Regions from separate parts of the Labrys sp. Lb11 genome, predicted to be linked through region 3. Evidence: riboswitches for the same ligand, from Rfam matches in the RefSeq annotation. Region 3 holds a riboswitch; each other region holds the start of a gene.
The links. A riboswitch is a leader RNA that binds a small molecule or an ion and turns the genes downstream of it on or off. The one in region 3 is predicted to bind cobalamin.
Positions count from the first base shown of each region.

Region 1: another riboswitch for cobalamin. It lies ahead of metE (5-methyltetrahydropteroyltriglutamate--homocysteine S-methyltransferase); the one in region 3 lies ahead of AC27L4_RS25895 (aromatic ring-hydroxylating oxygenase subunit alpha).
Region 2: another riboswitch for cobalamin. It lies ahead of AC27L4_RS22915 (ribonucleoside-diphosphate reductase subunit alpha); the one in region 3 lies ahead of AC27L4_RS25895 (aromatic ring-hydroxylating oxygenase subunit alpha).

Region 1 is NZ_BAAJOT010000006.1:207,171-211,981, forward strand. It holds gene AC27L4_RS22930 (hypothetical protein) at 10-288, opposite strand; gene metE (5-methyltetrahydropteroyltriglutamate--homocysteine S-methyltransferase) at 536-2,890, opposite strand; cobalamin riboswitch at 3,192-3,407, opposite strand; gene AC27L4_RS22940 (ABC transporter substrate-binding protein) at 3,548-4,811, opposite strand, start outside.
Region 2 is NZ_BAAJOT010000006.1:200,349-205,159, forward strand. It holds gene AC27L4_RS22915 (ribonucleoside-diphosphate reductase subunit alpha) at 1-1,779, opposite strand, end outside; cobalamin riboswitch at 1,934-2,161, opposite strand; gene metH (methionine synthase) at 2,223-4,811, opposite strand, start outside.
Region 3 is NZ_BAAJOT010000007.1:179,093-183,903, reverse strand. It holds gene AC27L4_RS25910 (hypothetical protein) at 1-748, shown strand, start outside; gene AC27L4_RS25905 (hypothetical protein) at 748-1,149, shown strand; gene tolB (Tol-Pal system beta propeller repeat protein TolB) at 1,195-2,523, shown strand; cobalamin riboswitch at 2,635-2,838, shown strand; gene AC27L4_RS25895 (aromatic ring-hydroxylating oxygenase subunit alpha) at 2,950-4,197, shown strand; gene AC27L4_RS25890 (FAD-binding oxidoreductase) at 4,220-4,811, shown strand, end outside.

The sequences.
Region 1 (4,811 bases), on a different contig from region 3:
TGCGTGGTTTCAGGCATCCCGGGGGATGCGGTTGCGGCGCCTCCCGCCCCGTCGCCGCGGGACGATGGTCGCCCCCACCTCCAGCGTGTCCAGCAATGCCTGGATGTGGGGTAGCGCCGGGTGCGGCTGCGGCAGCGTGGCGAGGCGCCGGCGCAGCCGCGATGCGGCGTTCGCCATGTCCGTCGTCGCCGGCTGCCCCATGATCCAGGCGAGCAGCAGCAGCCGGGCCCGGCCCGGCCAGCCGGACGGGCCGCCGTCCCCGCCGGTCCGCAGAAGGCCGTGAAGCATGATGGCATCCGGGCAGGGCTCGGCGACGGCGGGATCGAGCCCTGCCGTCTCGGGCCTCAATCCCACCGGCGGGGATGCCGCCCTTGCGCCGGGGCGCCGGCCGCGGATCCGGCCCGTCATGCCGTTGCGCGTGTTCATGCCGAAGTCCCGCGTGACCTTCGCCGCGTTCGGCGGGCCGACGCCTCGAACGCCCATCGGACCATGTGTCGCCCCACCCGTTTGAAGCGCGGCGGCGCGCCACGGCTGTTCAGGACATCGCCGCGGCCTCGTCCCGCCGCGTCGCGGCCTGGCCGCGCAGCAGGCGGGCGGCGGCGACCATGTTGGCGATGGCCGGGCGCACCTCCTCCCAGCGCCGGGTCTTCAGGCCGCAATCGGGGTTCACCCAGATCTGGCCCTCGGACAGGCGCTCGGCCGCCTTGCGGAGCAGCGCCGTCATCTCCTCCACGCTCGGGCAGCGCGGCGAGTGGATGTCATAGACGCCGGGGCCGATCTCGTTGGGGTAGCGATAGGCGGCGAAGGCGTCGAGCAGCTCCATGTTGGAGCGGGCGGTCTCGATCGAGATCACGTCCGCATCCATGGCTCCGACGGCGTCGATGATGTCGTTGAACTCCGAGTAGCACATGTGGGTGTGGATCTGCGTCGCATCGTCCACGCCCGAGGAGGCGAGCCGGAAGCATTCCACCGCCCAGTCCAGATAGGCCTTGCGGTCGCGGCGGCGCAGCGGCAGCCCCTCGCGGATCGCCGGCTCGTCGATCTGGATGATGCGGATGCCCGCCTGCTCCAGGTCGTGGACCTCGTCGCGCAGCGCCAGGGCGATCTGCCGGCAGACCTCGTCGCGCCGCAGGTCGTCGCGCACGAAGGACCATTGCAGCACGGTGACCGGGCCGGTGAGCATGCCCTTCATCGGCCGCGGCGTCAGCGACTGGGCATAGGCCGACCATTCCACCGTCATCGGCTGCGGCCGCGACACGTCGCCGTAGATGATCGGCGGGCGCACGCAGCGCGATCCGTAGCTCTGCACCCAGCCGTGCCGGGTGAAGGCGAAGCCGACGAGCTGCTCGCCGAAGTACTGGACCATGTCGTTGCGCTCGAACTCGCCGTGCACGAGGACGTCAAGGCCAATCTCCTCCTGCCAGCGTACCGCCCGCGCGGTTTCCTCGCGCAGGAAGGCGCGGTAGCCGGCATCGTCCATCACTCCCTTGGCGTGGGCGGCGCGCGCCTTGCGGACGTCTCCGGTCTGCGGGAAGGAGCCGATGGTGGTGGTCGGGAAGGCCGGCAGGCCGAGCCATTCCTGGGTCCGGCGCCGCAGGGCGTAGGGGTGCTGGCGCCGCGCCATGGCGGGCTTGACGGCGGCGATCCGCCCGGCGACCGCCGGGTCGTGGATGCGCGGCGACGAGGATCGGGACGCCCGGGCCGCGTCGGAGAGGGCGAGCTCGCCGGCGGCGGCGCCGCGGCCGTCGACCAACGCCCGCGACAGCACCGCGAGCTCGCCGATCTTCTGGACGGCGAAGGCGAGCCAGCTCGCCAGCTCCGGATCGAGGTCGGTTTCGAGGGCGAGGTCGAGCGGCACGTGCAGCAGCGAGCAGGAGGGCGCCAGCACGACGCGATGGGCGCCGAGCTGCTGCACCGCCGGCTCCAGGCGGTCGAGCAGGCCGTTGAGATCGGAGCGCCAGACATTGCGCCCGTCGATTGCCCCCAGCGACAGCACCAGGCCTTCGGGCGCCTTGCGGATGGCGGCGTCGAGCTGCTCCGGCGCCCGCACGAGGTCGAGATGCAAGCCGGCCACGGGGAGGCCGAGGGCAAGGTCGAGATTGTCGCCGAGGCCGCCGAAATAGGTGGTGAGCATGATCCTCAGCCGCGGCGCCGCCACGGCCAGGGCGTCATAGGCGATCCGCATCGCCGCCTGCACCGCCGGGCTGGAGTCGAGCACGAGGCAGGGCTCGTCGATCTGCACCCAGTCGGCGCCCGCGGCCGCGAGGCGCGACAGCACCTCGGCGTAGACGGGCAGCAGGCCCGGCAGCAGGGACAGCGGCGAGAGCGAGGCGTCCCGGCTCTTGCCGAGCAGGAGATAGGTCACCGGGCCGATCAGCACGGGTTGGGTCGGGATGCCGAGGCGCCTGGCTTCGAGGAACTCGTCCACCGGCTTCGTCGAGGCCAGCTCGAAGCTCTGTCCGCGGCGGAACTCCGGCACCATGTAGTGGTAGTTGGTGTCGAACCACTTCGTCATCTCCAGGGCGGGCTGGCCGGCTCCGGGGTGGTGATGGCCGCAGTCCGCCGCATGCGCCTCGGCGTGGCTGCCGCGGGCCATGGCGAAATAGGTCTCCAGCGGCACCGGGCCGCCCCGCCAGCCATAGGGCTCGGGCACGGCGCCGACCATGGCGGTGGTGTCGAGGACCTGATCGTAGAGCGAGAAGTCGTTGGAGGGGATATGGGTGACGCCGAGGGCGCTCTGGCGGCCCCAGTTGGCGGCGCGCAGCCGCGCCGCCGTTTCCCGCAGGGCGGCGGCGTCGGTGGCGCCGGCCCAGTGGGATTCCAGGGCGGTCTTGAGTTCGCGGCGGGGGCCGATGCGCGGGGCGCCCAGGGTGCTGACGGGAATGGACATGCGTGATCCTTCGGCCGGCCGCCGCAGGACGGCGCCGGCTCGCTGATGGACTGGGAAGGGGAGGCGGCGTGGCCGGCTATGGCCGGCCTGGGCGCCGGCATCGTCGGCCGGACGCGGAGCAGCGGCGCGGAGGATCGAGCGTGGATTTCAGCAGATGGGAGTTGGACATCGGCAGACCCCAAATTCTTGGGGGCAAAGGCCGAGCGGATGCGCGCAGGCAGTCACGGGTGCCGGCGGGTTCGGGAGAGCCTGCCGATCGGACGCAGCCATGCCACGCGACCACCGGGGCACCCCGCCCGAGGACGTCAGGACCGTCGAGGCAGGTCTCCTGGCTCGCGGGTCGTCGCCCCTGTCCCGCCTTCCCACCCTCCGATCCCGGACGGCAGTGGCCTGTTCGGACAGCGGCTCTCCGCTCACAGTTGCGGGGGCAGCCCCGGCCTTGCCTCGCGGCTCACCGGATTCCCTCTTGGCTCCATGCGGACGGCCCGCATGGAGAACCTCGACGGCGGCAATGGAGCACGGGGACGGCAAAGCGTCAAGTATGATATAAACGCATCTTTATATTGACATATGAAATTTGGGAGGGATCGCAAGCAAGACGGCCCGCCGGAGGGGCTCTCCGGCGGGCCGTGGCGGTCGGTCTTGTCCGTGCTCCGGTCAATCCTTGACCGTATCCTCCAGGAAGAAGCGGCCGAGCGGGTTCTGGTCGAAGCCCTGGATGGTCTTGCGCGAGACGTTGCGATAGGGGCTGTAATAGAGGTCGATCCAGTTGACGTCCTCCTTGGCGGTCTCCTGGATCTGCTTGTACATGGCCGCGCGCTTGGCCGCGTCCGGCTCGCTGCGCGCCTCTTCGACCAACGCCTTCACCGTCGGATTGTTGTAGTGGGTCATGTAGTTGTTGTTGCTGTCATGGCCCAGCACGAAGGTGGTCTTCTGGTCGGGATCGAGGATGTCGTTGGTCCAGTAGTTGACCGAGATGTCGTAGGCGCCGTCCACCAGCATGTTCCAGCTCTGGCCCGGGTCGACCTTCTGGATGTTGACGGTGACGCCGACCTTGGCGAGCTGCTGCTGCAGCAGCACCGAGATCTGCTCGTCGACCTCGTTGCCGGCATTGACCACATAGGTCAGCGTCAGGTCCTTGGCCCCGGCCTCGGCCAGCATCGCCTTGGCCTTCTCCGGGTCGTAGGGTCGGGCCGGATTGGCGGCGTTGTAGTAGAGGGCCCCCTTCGGGACGTAGGAGTTGGCGACCTCGCCGAGGCCGAAGATCACCGTGTCGATGATCGCCTGCTTGTCGACGGCGTAGTCCAGCGCCTGGCGCACCTCCTTCTTGGCCAGCAGGCCGTGCGAATGGTTGATCAGGAGATGGTCCTCGCGCGTCGAGGGATCGAGGTGGATGGTGAGGTTCGGATCCTTCTGCAGCTCGGCGACGCGCGAGAACGGCACGAAGATCGCGGCGTCGAGCTCGCCGGCCTGGACCTTGAGCATGCGGGTGTTGTCGTCGGAGACGATGATCCACTCCACGCCGTCGAGCTTGACGCGGTCGGCCTGCCAGAAGTTCGGGTTCTTCTCCAGCACCACCCGGTCGCCGCGGCTCCACTGCTTCAGCGTGAAGGCGCCGGAGGAGACCGGCTCCTCGGCATAGGCGTCGCCCTTGGCGGTCACGGCCTTCTCGGAAACGATCGAGACGCCCGGCATGGCCAGCGTCGACAGGAACGGCGCCGATCGCGTCTTCAGCGTCACCACCAGGGTGTGATCGTCCTTGGCCTCGGCCGAGGCGACGTTCTTGTAGGAATCGCTCCACAGCGAGCCCTTGTCGTCGCGGATGCGCAGGATCGTGAAGGCAGCGTCCCCGGCGGTGATCGGCGAACCGTCGGAGAACTTCGCCTCGCGCAGCTTGAAGGTGTAGGTGAGGCCGTCCGGC
Region 2 (4,811 bases), on a different contig from region 3:
GTGGCTGGCGAGGTTGATCGAGCCGAGATTGCAGACCGCCACCTCCTCGTCCGAGGTGTTGAGCGTGATCTCGGTGCACAGGTTCGAGGAGTGCACCACGCCGGCATGGCCCTGGGGCGAGCGGATGTTGCAGGGATCCTTGAAGGTGATCCAGGGGTGCCCGGTCTCGAACAGCATGGTCAGCATGCGCCGCCAGAGGTCGACGGCCCGCACGGTGCGGAACACCTTGACCTCGCCGCGGGCGGCGCGGGCCTCGTGCGCCTCGTAGGCGGCCTTGAAGGCGGGGCCGTGGAGCTCGTGCAGGTCCGGCGTCTCGTCGGGGGAGAACAGCGTCCAGGGACCGTCGGCCTCGATCCGCTCCATGAACAGGTCCGGCACCCAGTTGGCCGTGTTCATGTCGTGAGTGCGGCGGCGGTCGTCGCCGGTGTTCTTGCGCAGGTCGAGGAACTCCTCGATGTCGACGTGCCAGGTCTCTAGATAGGCGCAGACGGCGCCCTTGCGCTTGCCGCCCTGGTTGACCGCGATGGCCGTGTCGTTGGCGACCTTCAGGAACGGCACCACGCCCTGGCTCTCGCCGTTCGTGCCCTTGATGTGGGCGCCGAGGCCGCGCACCCGCGTCCAGTCATTGCCGAGGCCGCCGGAATATTTGGCGAGCAGGGCATTGTCCTTCACGGCTTTGAAGATGCCGTCGAGGTCGTCGGCGACGGTGGTGAGGAAACAGGAGGAGAGCTGCGGCCGGGTGGTGCCGGCATTGAACAGCGTCGGCGTCGAGGCCATGAAGTCGAACGAGGAGAGCAGGCGGTAGAACGCGATCGCCTTGGCCTCGCGGTCGATCTCGCGCAGGGCGAGCCCCATCGCCACCCGCATGAAAAAGGCCTGCGGCAGCTCGAAGCGCCGGCCGTGCCTGTGCAGGAAGTAGCGGTCGTAGAGGGTCTGCAGGCCGAGATACTGGAAGGAGAGGTCGCGCTCGGGCAGCAGCGCCGCCGCCAGCCGCGGCAGGTCGAAGCGGCCGAGCTCCGGGTCGAGCAGCTCGGCGGCGATGCCGGCGCGGACATAGGCGGGGAAATACTCGGCGTAGCGCCCGGCCATTTCTGCCTGGGTGGCGTCCTGGTGTCCGCCATGCACGGCCGACAGCGCCTCGCCCCGCAGCCGGTCGAGCAGCAGCCGTGCGCTGGCATAGGCGTAGTTCGGCTCGGTCTCGATCAGGGTGCGGGCGGCGAGCACCGGGGCGAGCCCGAGCTCGTCCTCGGTGATGCCGTCATAGAGGTTGCGCCGGGTCTCGGCGAGGATGGCCTCGGTCGAGACGTCGGCGAGGTCCTGGCAGGCCTCCGCCACCACCGCCTGCAGCCGGCGGACGTCGAGCGGCACCAGGCTCCCGTCCGCCATGCGCATCCGCAGGGCCGGCGCCGCATCCACGATCGCCTGGGTGCTGCGCGCCCGCTCGGCGGCCCGTTCCTCGCGGTAGAGCACATAGGCACGGGCGACCTTGTGATGGCCGCCGCGCATCAGCGCCAGCTCGACCTGGTCCTGCACGTCCTCGATGTGGAAGGCTCGGCCGGCATCGGCCCGCCGGGTCAGCGCCGCGACGACCTCGGCGGTCAGTCCCTCGACGATCTCGTGGATGCGGCGCGAGGCGGCGGCCTGGCTGCCCTCGACCGCCAGGAAGGCCTTGGTCAGCGCCACGGCGATCTTGGCGGGCGCGAAGGGCGTGACGGCGCCGTTGCGGCGGATGACCTGGTAGCCCGGTCCCGCGGTCGGCTGCTGCCGCTCTGCCGGCATGGCCGGCCGGCGCCGGTCGGGAGCTTCGGTTTCAAGATGGATGGACATTCGGCAAACCCCAAATCTGGAGGCTTGGGCCGAGGAACGCATGCTGCGCCCGCGCGGGACGGCCGCGCGGCGGGCAAGGCGATCCGTCGGGGCACCCCGCCCGAGGACAGACAGACGGCCATGGGCAGGTCTCCTGGCTCGCGGGTCGTGGTCTCCTGCCGGTCTTCCCGGCTTTGCTCGCCAGTGACGCTGGTTGGCAGGAAACTCGCCGCTTACAGTTGCGGGGGCAGCCCCGGCCTCGCCGGCGCCTCTCGCAAGGCGCCCGCCCACCGGATTCCCTCTTAGCCGCGGACGCGCAATGACGAATCCGCAGACCCATGACTGCTAGATATGGTGGCCGTACTTGCCGGGGCCGTCAATATGCAGGAGAGACGGCCCCCACCTTTCTCATCGGGCTATTCGGCCGCCTCGGCGACCGGCATGTAGTTGAGGATGGGCGAGAGCCAGCGCTCGACCTCGCGCACCGGCATGGCCTTGCGCGCGGCATAGTCCTCGACCTGGTCGCGCTCGATCTTCGACACGCCGAAATAATGGGCGTCGGGGTGGGCGAGATAGAGGCCCGAGACCGAGGAGCCCGGCCACATGGCGAAGCTCTCGGTGAGGCGGACGCCGATCCGCGCCTCGGCGTCGGTGAGGTGGAACAGCGTCGCCTTCTCGGTGTGGTCGGGCTGGGCGGGATAGCCCGGCGCCGGACGGATGCCGCGATAGGGCTCCTCGACCAGCTCGTCCGGGCCGAAAGCCTCGTCCGGCGCATAGCCCCAGAGCTCGCGCCGCACGCGCTGGTGCATGGCCTCGGCGAAGGCCTCGGCGAAGCGGTCGGCCAGGGCCTTGACCATGATCGAGGCATAGTCGTCATTGGCGCGGGCAAAGCGCTCGGCGATCGCCTCCTCCTCGATCCCGGCGGTGACGACGAAGGCGCCGACATAGTCGGGCTTGCCGCTGTCCTCCGGCGCGACGAAGTCGGACAGCGCCAGGTTGGGCCGGCCGTCGCGCTTCGCCAGTTGCTGGCGCAGGGTGAAGAAGGTGGCGAGCGTCTCGCGCCGGTCCTCGCCCGTGAACAGGCGGATATCGTCGCCGACGGCCCCGGCCGGCCAGAAGCCGACCACCGCCTTGGGCCGGAACCACTGCTCGGCCACGATCCTGTCGACCATCGCCCGGGCGTCCTCGAACAGCTGGCGCGCCGCCGCTCCCTGCTTCTCGTCATCCAGGATGGCGGGATAGCGCCCCTTCAGTTCCCAGGTCTGGAAGAAGGGCGTCCAGTCGATGTAGCGGGCGAGCTCGGCGAGATCGTAGGTCTCGAACACCTTCGTGCCGAGGAAGGACGGTTTCGGCGGGTCATAGGCGGCCCAGTCGATCGCATGCGCGTTGGCGCGGGCGCGGGCGATCGGCAGGCGCAGCTTCTCCGCCTCGTTGCGGGCATGAGCGGCTGCGACCTTGACATATTCGGCCCGCACGGTCTGGCGATAGTCGGGGCCGGCCTCGGGCGACAGCAGGCTGGAGACCACGCCGACGGCCCGGCTGGCATCGGTGACGTAGACGGCCTGGCCGCGCTCGTAGCGCGGATGGATCTTCACCGCCGTGTGGACACGGCTGGTCGTCGCCCCGCCGATCAGCAGGGGAATGTCGAAGCCCTCGCGCTCCATCTCGGCGGCGACATGCGCCATCTCGTCGAGCGAGGGCGTGATCAGGCCGGACAGGCCGATGATGTCGACCTTCCGCTCGCGGGCGGTCTCGAGGATCTTCGCCGACGGCACCATGACGCCGAGATCGATGATCTCGTAGTTGTTGCAGGCCAGCACGACGCCGACGATGTTCTTGCCGATGTCATGGACGTCGCCCTTGACGGTCGCCATCAGGATCCGGCCGGCGCTCCTGCGCTCGCCGCCGCCGTTGGCCGCCTTCTCAGCTTCCATATAGGGCAGCAGCACGGCCACGGCCTGCTTCATCACCCGGGCCGACTTGACCACCTGCGGCAGGAACATCCGGCCGGAGCCGAACAGGTCGCCGACCACGTTCATGCCGGCCATCAGCGGGCCCTCGATCACGTGCAGCGGCCGCTCGGCTGCCAGGCGCGCCTCTTCGGTATCCCTCTCGATATAGTCGGTGATGCCGTTGACCAGGGCATGCTCCAGGCGCTTCTCGACCGGCCAGTCCCGCCAGGCGAGATCCTGCGCCTTGGCCTCGCGGGCGCCGGCGCCCTTGAAGCGCTCGGCCAGGGCGAGCAGGCGCTCGGTCGCGTCCTCGCGGCGGTTGAGCACCACGTCCTCGCAGGCCTCGCGCAGCTCGGGGTCGATCGACTCGTAGACCGCGAGCTGGCCGGCATTGACGATGCCCATGTCCATGCCCGCCTGGATGGCATGGTAGAGGAACACGGCATGCATGGCCTCGCGCACCGGCTCGTTGCCGCGGAACGAGAAGGAGAGGTTGGAGACGCCGCCGGAGATGTGGGCATGCGGCAAGGTCTGCCGGATGGCGCGGGTCGCCTCGATGAAGGCGACGCCGTAGCCGGCATGCTCCTCGATGCCGGTGGCGACCGCGAAGATGTTGGGGTCGAAGACGATGTCCTCGGGCGGAAAGCCCGCTTCCTCGGTCAGGAGCCTGTAGGCGCGGGTGCAGATCGCGACCTTGCGCTCGTAGCTGTCGGCCTGGCCCTGTTCGTCGAAGGCCATCACCACCACGGCGGCGCCATAGGCCCGCACCAGCCGGGCATGGTGGAGGAAGGCGTCCTCGCCCTCCTTCATCGAGATCGAGTTGACCAGCGGCTTGCCCTGCACGCATTTGAGGCCGGCTTCGATGATCGAGAACTTGGAGGAATCGATCATCACCGGCACGCGGGCGATGTCCGGCTCGGCGGCGACGAGGTTGAGGAACTCGACCATCGCCTTTTCCGAATCGATCAGGCCCTCGTCCATGTTGATGTCGATGACCTGGGCGCCGTTGGCCACCTGATCGCGCGCCACCTCGAGCGCCGCCGCGTAGTCGCC
Region 3 (4,811 bases):
GAAGCTCGACGAGCTGGCGCTCAAGGCGGCTGAGCCGGACAAGCCGGTCGAGCAGGACAAGAAGCCCGAGCCGCCGAAGCCGGTCGAGAAGCCCGTGGAGAAGCCGGCCGAGAAGCCGAACAAGGTCGCCGAGGCCAAGGCGGCCGAGGCCAAGGCTGCGGAGCAGCTCGCCAAGCTGGCGGAGGCCGCGGCGAACGACCAGAAGGCCGCCGACGCCAAGCCGTCCAAGCCGGACGGTGCGTCGTCCAAGCAGCGGGAGTTCAACGCCGCCGACATCAGCAAGCTGCTGGCCGGCAAGCCCTCGTCCGCGCGGGCCGCCCTGAACAGCAAGGAAGCCCCGGCCCGGGCCGCCACTGCCGACGCGCGGACCTCGACCACCGCGGCCCTCGGCTCGCCGCGCGGCGCCGCGGTCAAGCTGTCGCTGTCGGAGCGCAACGCGCTGGTCGGCTCGATCAGGCAGCAGGTCGCGCCGTGCTGGAGCTCGCCGACCTTCGCCGCCGATCCGTCCAAGCTTTCCGTGCTGATCGAGGTCAATCTCAATCCGGACGGGACCCTGTCGGCCGCGCCGTCGGTCCTCAAATATCCGCAGGCTGGCGGCTCGGGCGCCGCGGTCGCCGGGGCGGCGATCCGCGCCATCCAGCGCTGCGTCACCGACTCCAAGCCGCTCAGGCTTCCGGCCAATCTCTACGAGGGCTGGAAGAACCTCGAGATCAACTTCAATCCGGCCGAGATGGAGGCGGGTGGCTGATGGCCGGAGTCGGAGGCAGTCCGGCAGGAGCGCATGACGCGCCGGCTTTCGTCGGCGCGGCGGCCGCCACATCGGCCTGCCGGACGGGCGAGGCCCCGAAGGTCGGGACGGCCGATCGCGCCAGCCCGGCCGCGGCGATCCGCCGGCATGTCGCGCCTTGCCGGACGCCCGAGGCACCGTCGGGGCGCAGCACCCGGCTTGCCGTCGTCGTCGGCGCGAGGCTGAACCGGGACCGCACGCCGGCGGAGAAGCCTCGAGCCCTCGAATATCCGGTCGGCGCCACGAGCGCCGCCGCGGCCCTGCGCGCCGTGCAGCGCTGCGTCACCCCCGAGCGCCCGCTCAAGCTTCCGCCCGATCTCTCCGAATCCCGGGAAGAGATCGAATTGGAATTCGCCACCTGATGAGCGGCTGATGGCAGCCCGCGACAGCCACCCGAGCCCGAGCCGATGACCACCTTGCTGATCCCCACCCGCCGCACCGTCCTCGCCGGCCTTGCCGCCACCGCCGCCCTCGGCCTCGGCCCACGCGCCCGGGCCCAGGAGAGCGGGCGCCTGCATGTCGACATCACCGGCGGCAGCGTCCAGCCGATCCCGATCGCGGTCACCGACTTCATCGCGGCCGACAAGTCGGGCACGGACATTTCCGGCGTGATCACCAACAATCTGCGGCGCTCCGGCCTGTTCCAGCCGGTGGACCGGAAGGCGTTCATCGAGCAGATCACCAATCCGGACTCGCCGCCGCGCTTCCAGGACTGGCGGGTGATCAATGCCCAGGCCCTGGTCGCCGGCCGGGTGTCGAAGGAGGGCGACGGCCGGCTCAGGGCGCAGTTCCGGCTGTGGGACATCGTCGCCGGCAAGCAGGTCGAGGGGCAGCAATATTTCGGCAATCCCGGCGACTGGCGGCGCATCGCCCACATCATCTCCGACGCCGTCTTCAAGGCGATGACCGGCGAGCAGGGCTGCTTCGACACGCGCATCGTCTATGTCGACGAGACCGGCTCCAAGGAGGCCCGGCGCAAGCGCCTCGCCATCATGGACCAGGACGGCGCCAATGTGCGCTACCTCACCCGCGGCGACGACCTGGTGCTGACGCCGCGCTTCTCGCCCACCAGCCAGGAAGTGACCTACATGTCCTTCGGGCAGGCCGACCCGCGCGTCTACCTGCTCAACCTGGAGACCGGCCAGCGCGAGATGGTCGGCAACTTCCCCGGCATGACCTTCTCGCCGCGCTTCTCGCCGGACGGCCGGCGGGTGATCATGAGCCTGGAGAACAACGGCACGGCCAATATCCAGGTGATGGACCTGCAGTCGCGCGCCGTGCAGCAGCTGACCAGCGATTCCTCCATCGACACCGCGCCGAGCTATTCGCCGGACGGCTCGCAGATCGTGTTCGAGTCCGACCGCGGCGGCAACCAGCAGATCTATGTGATGGGCGCCGACGGCTCGAATCCCCAGCGCATATCCTACGGCGCAGGGCGCTATTCCACCCCGGTGTGGTCGCCGCGCGGCGACCTGATCGCCTTCACCCGGCAGGCCGCCGGCAAGTTCGCCATCGGCGTGATGAAGCCGGACGGCCGCGGCGAGCGCGTCCTCACCGAGGGCTACCACAATGAGGGGCCGACCTGGGCCCCGAACGGCCTCTACCTCATGTTCTTCCGCGACCTCGGCCAGGGGCCGCAGCTATGGCAGGTCTCGATCATGGGCTTCCCCGAGCAGCGGGTGCCGACGCCGGGCTTCGGCTCCGACCCGGCCTGGTCGCCGCTGCTGACGCGGTAGGCGCGCGAGACGTCCCGGCGCCGCCGCGGCGGCGCGTCCGCGGCCCGCCGGAGGTCGCGTTTGCCACTGCAAAGCGTCGCTTTCGCATCGACGGGCGCAGGGCGTTCGTGGTTACATCGCCGCGTTCAAGGTGCCCGCCGGCAATGCGCCGGCGGGATAATTGGGAAGCCGGTGTGATGCCGGCGCTGCCCCCGCAACGGTAGCGAAGCGTTGCGTCCCGACGACGACCACTGGGCCATGGGCCCGGGAAGGTGTCGGGACAGTCCGTCAGGACCGCTTCGGAGCCCGGAAACCAGCCTTGAACCCGAGATACTCGACTGATCGCGGTGGGCGGTCAGGGGGCAAGCATGCGCCGGGCAGGCTCTGCGCCCGGCGGCATTTCGTGTCTCCGCCACCGCCGTGCTCGGTCCCTTGCGAGGACAGGACATGGATACGCGCCACGAGATGCTCAGGCTGATCCGCCAGCGGCGGGATGGGTTCAGCCTGGAGCAGCCTTTCTATATCGACCCCGAGTTCCACAAGCTCGACATGGAGCTGATCTGGTACCGCGACTGGCTGTTCGTCGGCCATGACTGCGAGGTCGCCCGCCCCGGCAGCTATTTCACCGTGCAGGTCGGCGACTATCCCGTCGTGGTGGTCCGCGACCGCGAGCGGCGGATCCGCGCCTTCCACAATTCCTGCCGCCACCGCGGCAGCCGCGTGTGCACCGGCACCCGCGGCACCTCGGCCCGGCTGGTCTGCCCCTATCACCAATGGACCTACGACCTCGACGGCAAGCTCCTGTTCGCCCGGCAGATGGCCGAGGGCTTCGACAAGGGCGAGTTCGGCCTCAAGCCCGTGGCCTGCGAGAATGTCGGCGGCTACATCTTCATCTGCCTCGCCCGCGAGCCGATGGACTTCGCGCCGTTCCGCACGCTGATGGAGCCCTATTTCGCGCCGCACGCCCTGGCCGATGCCAAGGTCGCGCATGAGAGCACGATCGTCGAGAAGGGCAACTGGAAGCTGGTCTGGGAGAACAACCGCGAGTGCTATCATTGCGCGGCCAATCATCCCGAGCTGTGCAAGACCTTCCCGGAGACACCGGCGGTGACCGGCGTCAGCGGCGCCGAGAGCGATCCGGAGATGCTGGAGCACTGGCGCCGGTGCGAGGAGGCCGGGCTGCCCTCGCGCTTCAGCATCGATCCGGCCGGCCAGTACCGCGCCACGCGGGCGCCGCTGCTGCGCGACGCGGTCAGCTACACCGCCACCGGCCGCCCGGCCGTGCGCCGCCGCCTCATCGACGGGGTGCGGGAGGACCGCATCGGCACGCTGATGCTCTATCACTACCCGACTACCTGGAACCATGTGCTGGGCGACCATGCCGTGACCTTCCGGGTGCTGCCGCTCAGCGCCACCGAGACGGCGGTCACCACCAAGTGGCTGGTGCACAAGGACGCGGTCGAGGGCGTCGACTACGATCTGCAGGAGCTGATCCACGTCTGGACCGAGACCAATGACGAGGATCGCCGGATCGTCGAGGAGAACGCGTTCGGCATCCGCTCGCCGGCCTACGAGCCCGGTCCCTATTCGGAGCTGCACGAGGGCGGCGTCATCCAGTTCGTCGACTGGTATGCGCGCTTCATGGAGCCGCGCCTCGCCGAGGGCGGCAAGCCCGCTCTGCGCAGCGTCGCGTGAGAAGGGGATGGCGGTGAACGCGATGACCGACATGCATCTCCTGCGCCCTCTCGACGAGATGGCGCCGTGGAACGACCGGCTGCAGGCGCTGGAGGTGATCGGTGTCGCCGACGAGGCGCCGGCGGTGAAGACCTTCACCTTCCGCTCGGATGCGCGAACCTGGTTCCGCTACAAGCCGGGGCAGTTCATCACGCTGGAACTGCCCACCGCCGAGGGGCCGCTGATGCGCACCTACACGCTGTCGTCCTCGCCGTCGCGGCCCTTCTCGATCGCCGTCACCGTCAAGGCCCAGCCTGGCAGCATCGGTACCCGCTGGATGTTCGACAATCTCCGGCCGGGCGCGCGCCTGCGGGCCTTCGGGCCGGCGGGCGACTTCACCCACCAGGGCCGCCCGGCGGGAAAGTACCTGTTCATCTCCGCCGGCTCCGGCGTCACGCCGATGATGTCGATGCTGCGCTGGCTGAGCGACTGCGCGCCGGAGGCGGACGTCGCCTTCGTCAATTGCGCCCGACGGCCGGAGGAGATCATCTTCCGGCGCGAGCTGGAGTGGCTCGGCGGCCGCATGCCGGGCCTCGCCCTGGCCTTCCTGGTCGAGGAACGGTCGGGCGGAGAGG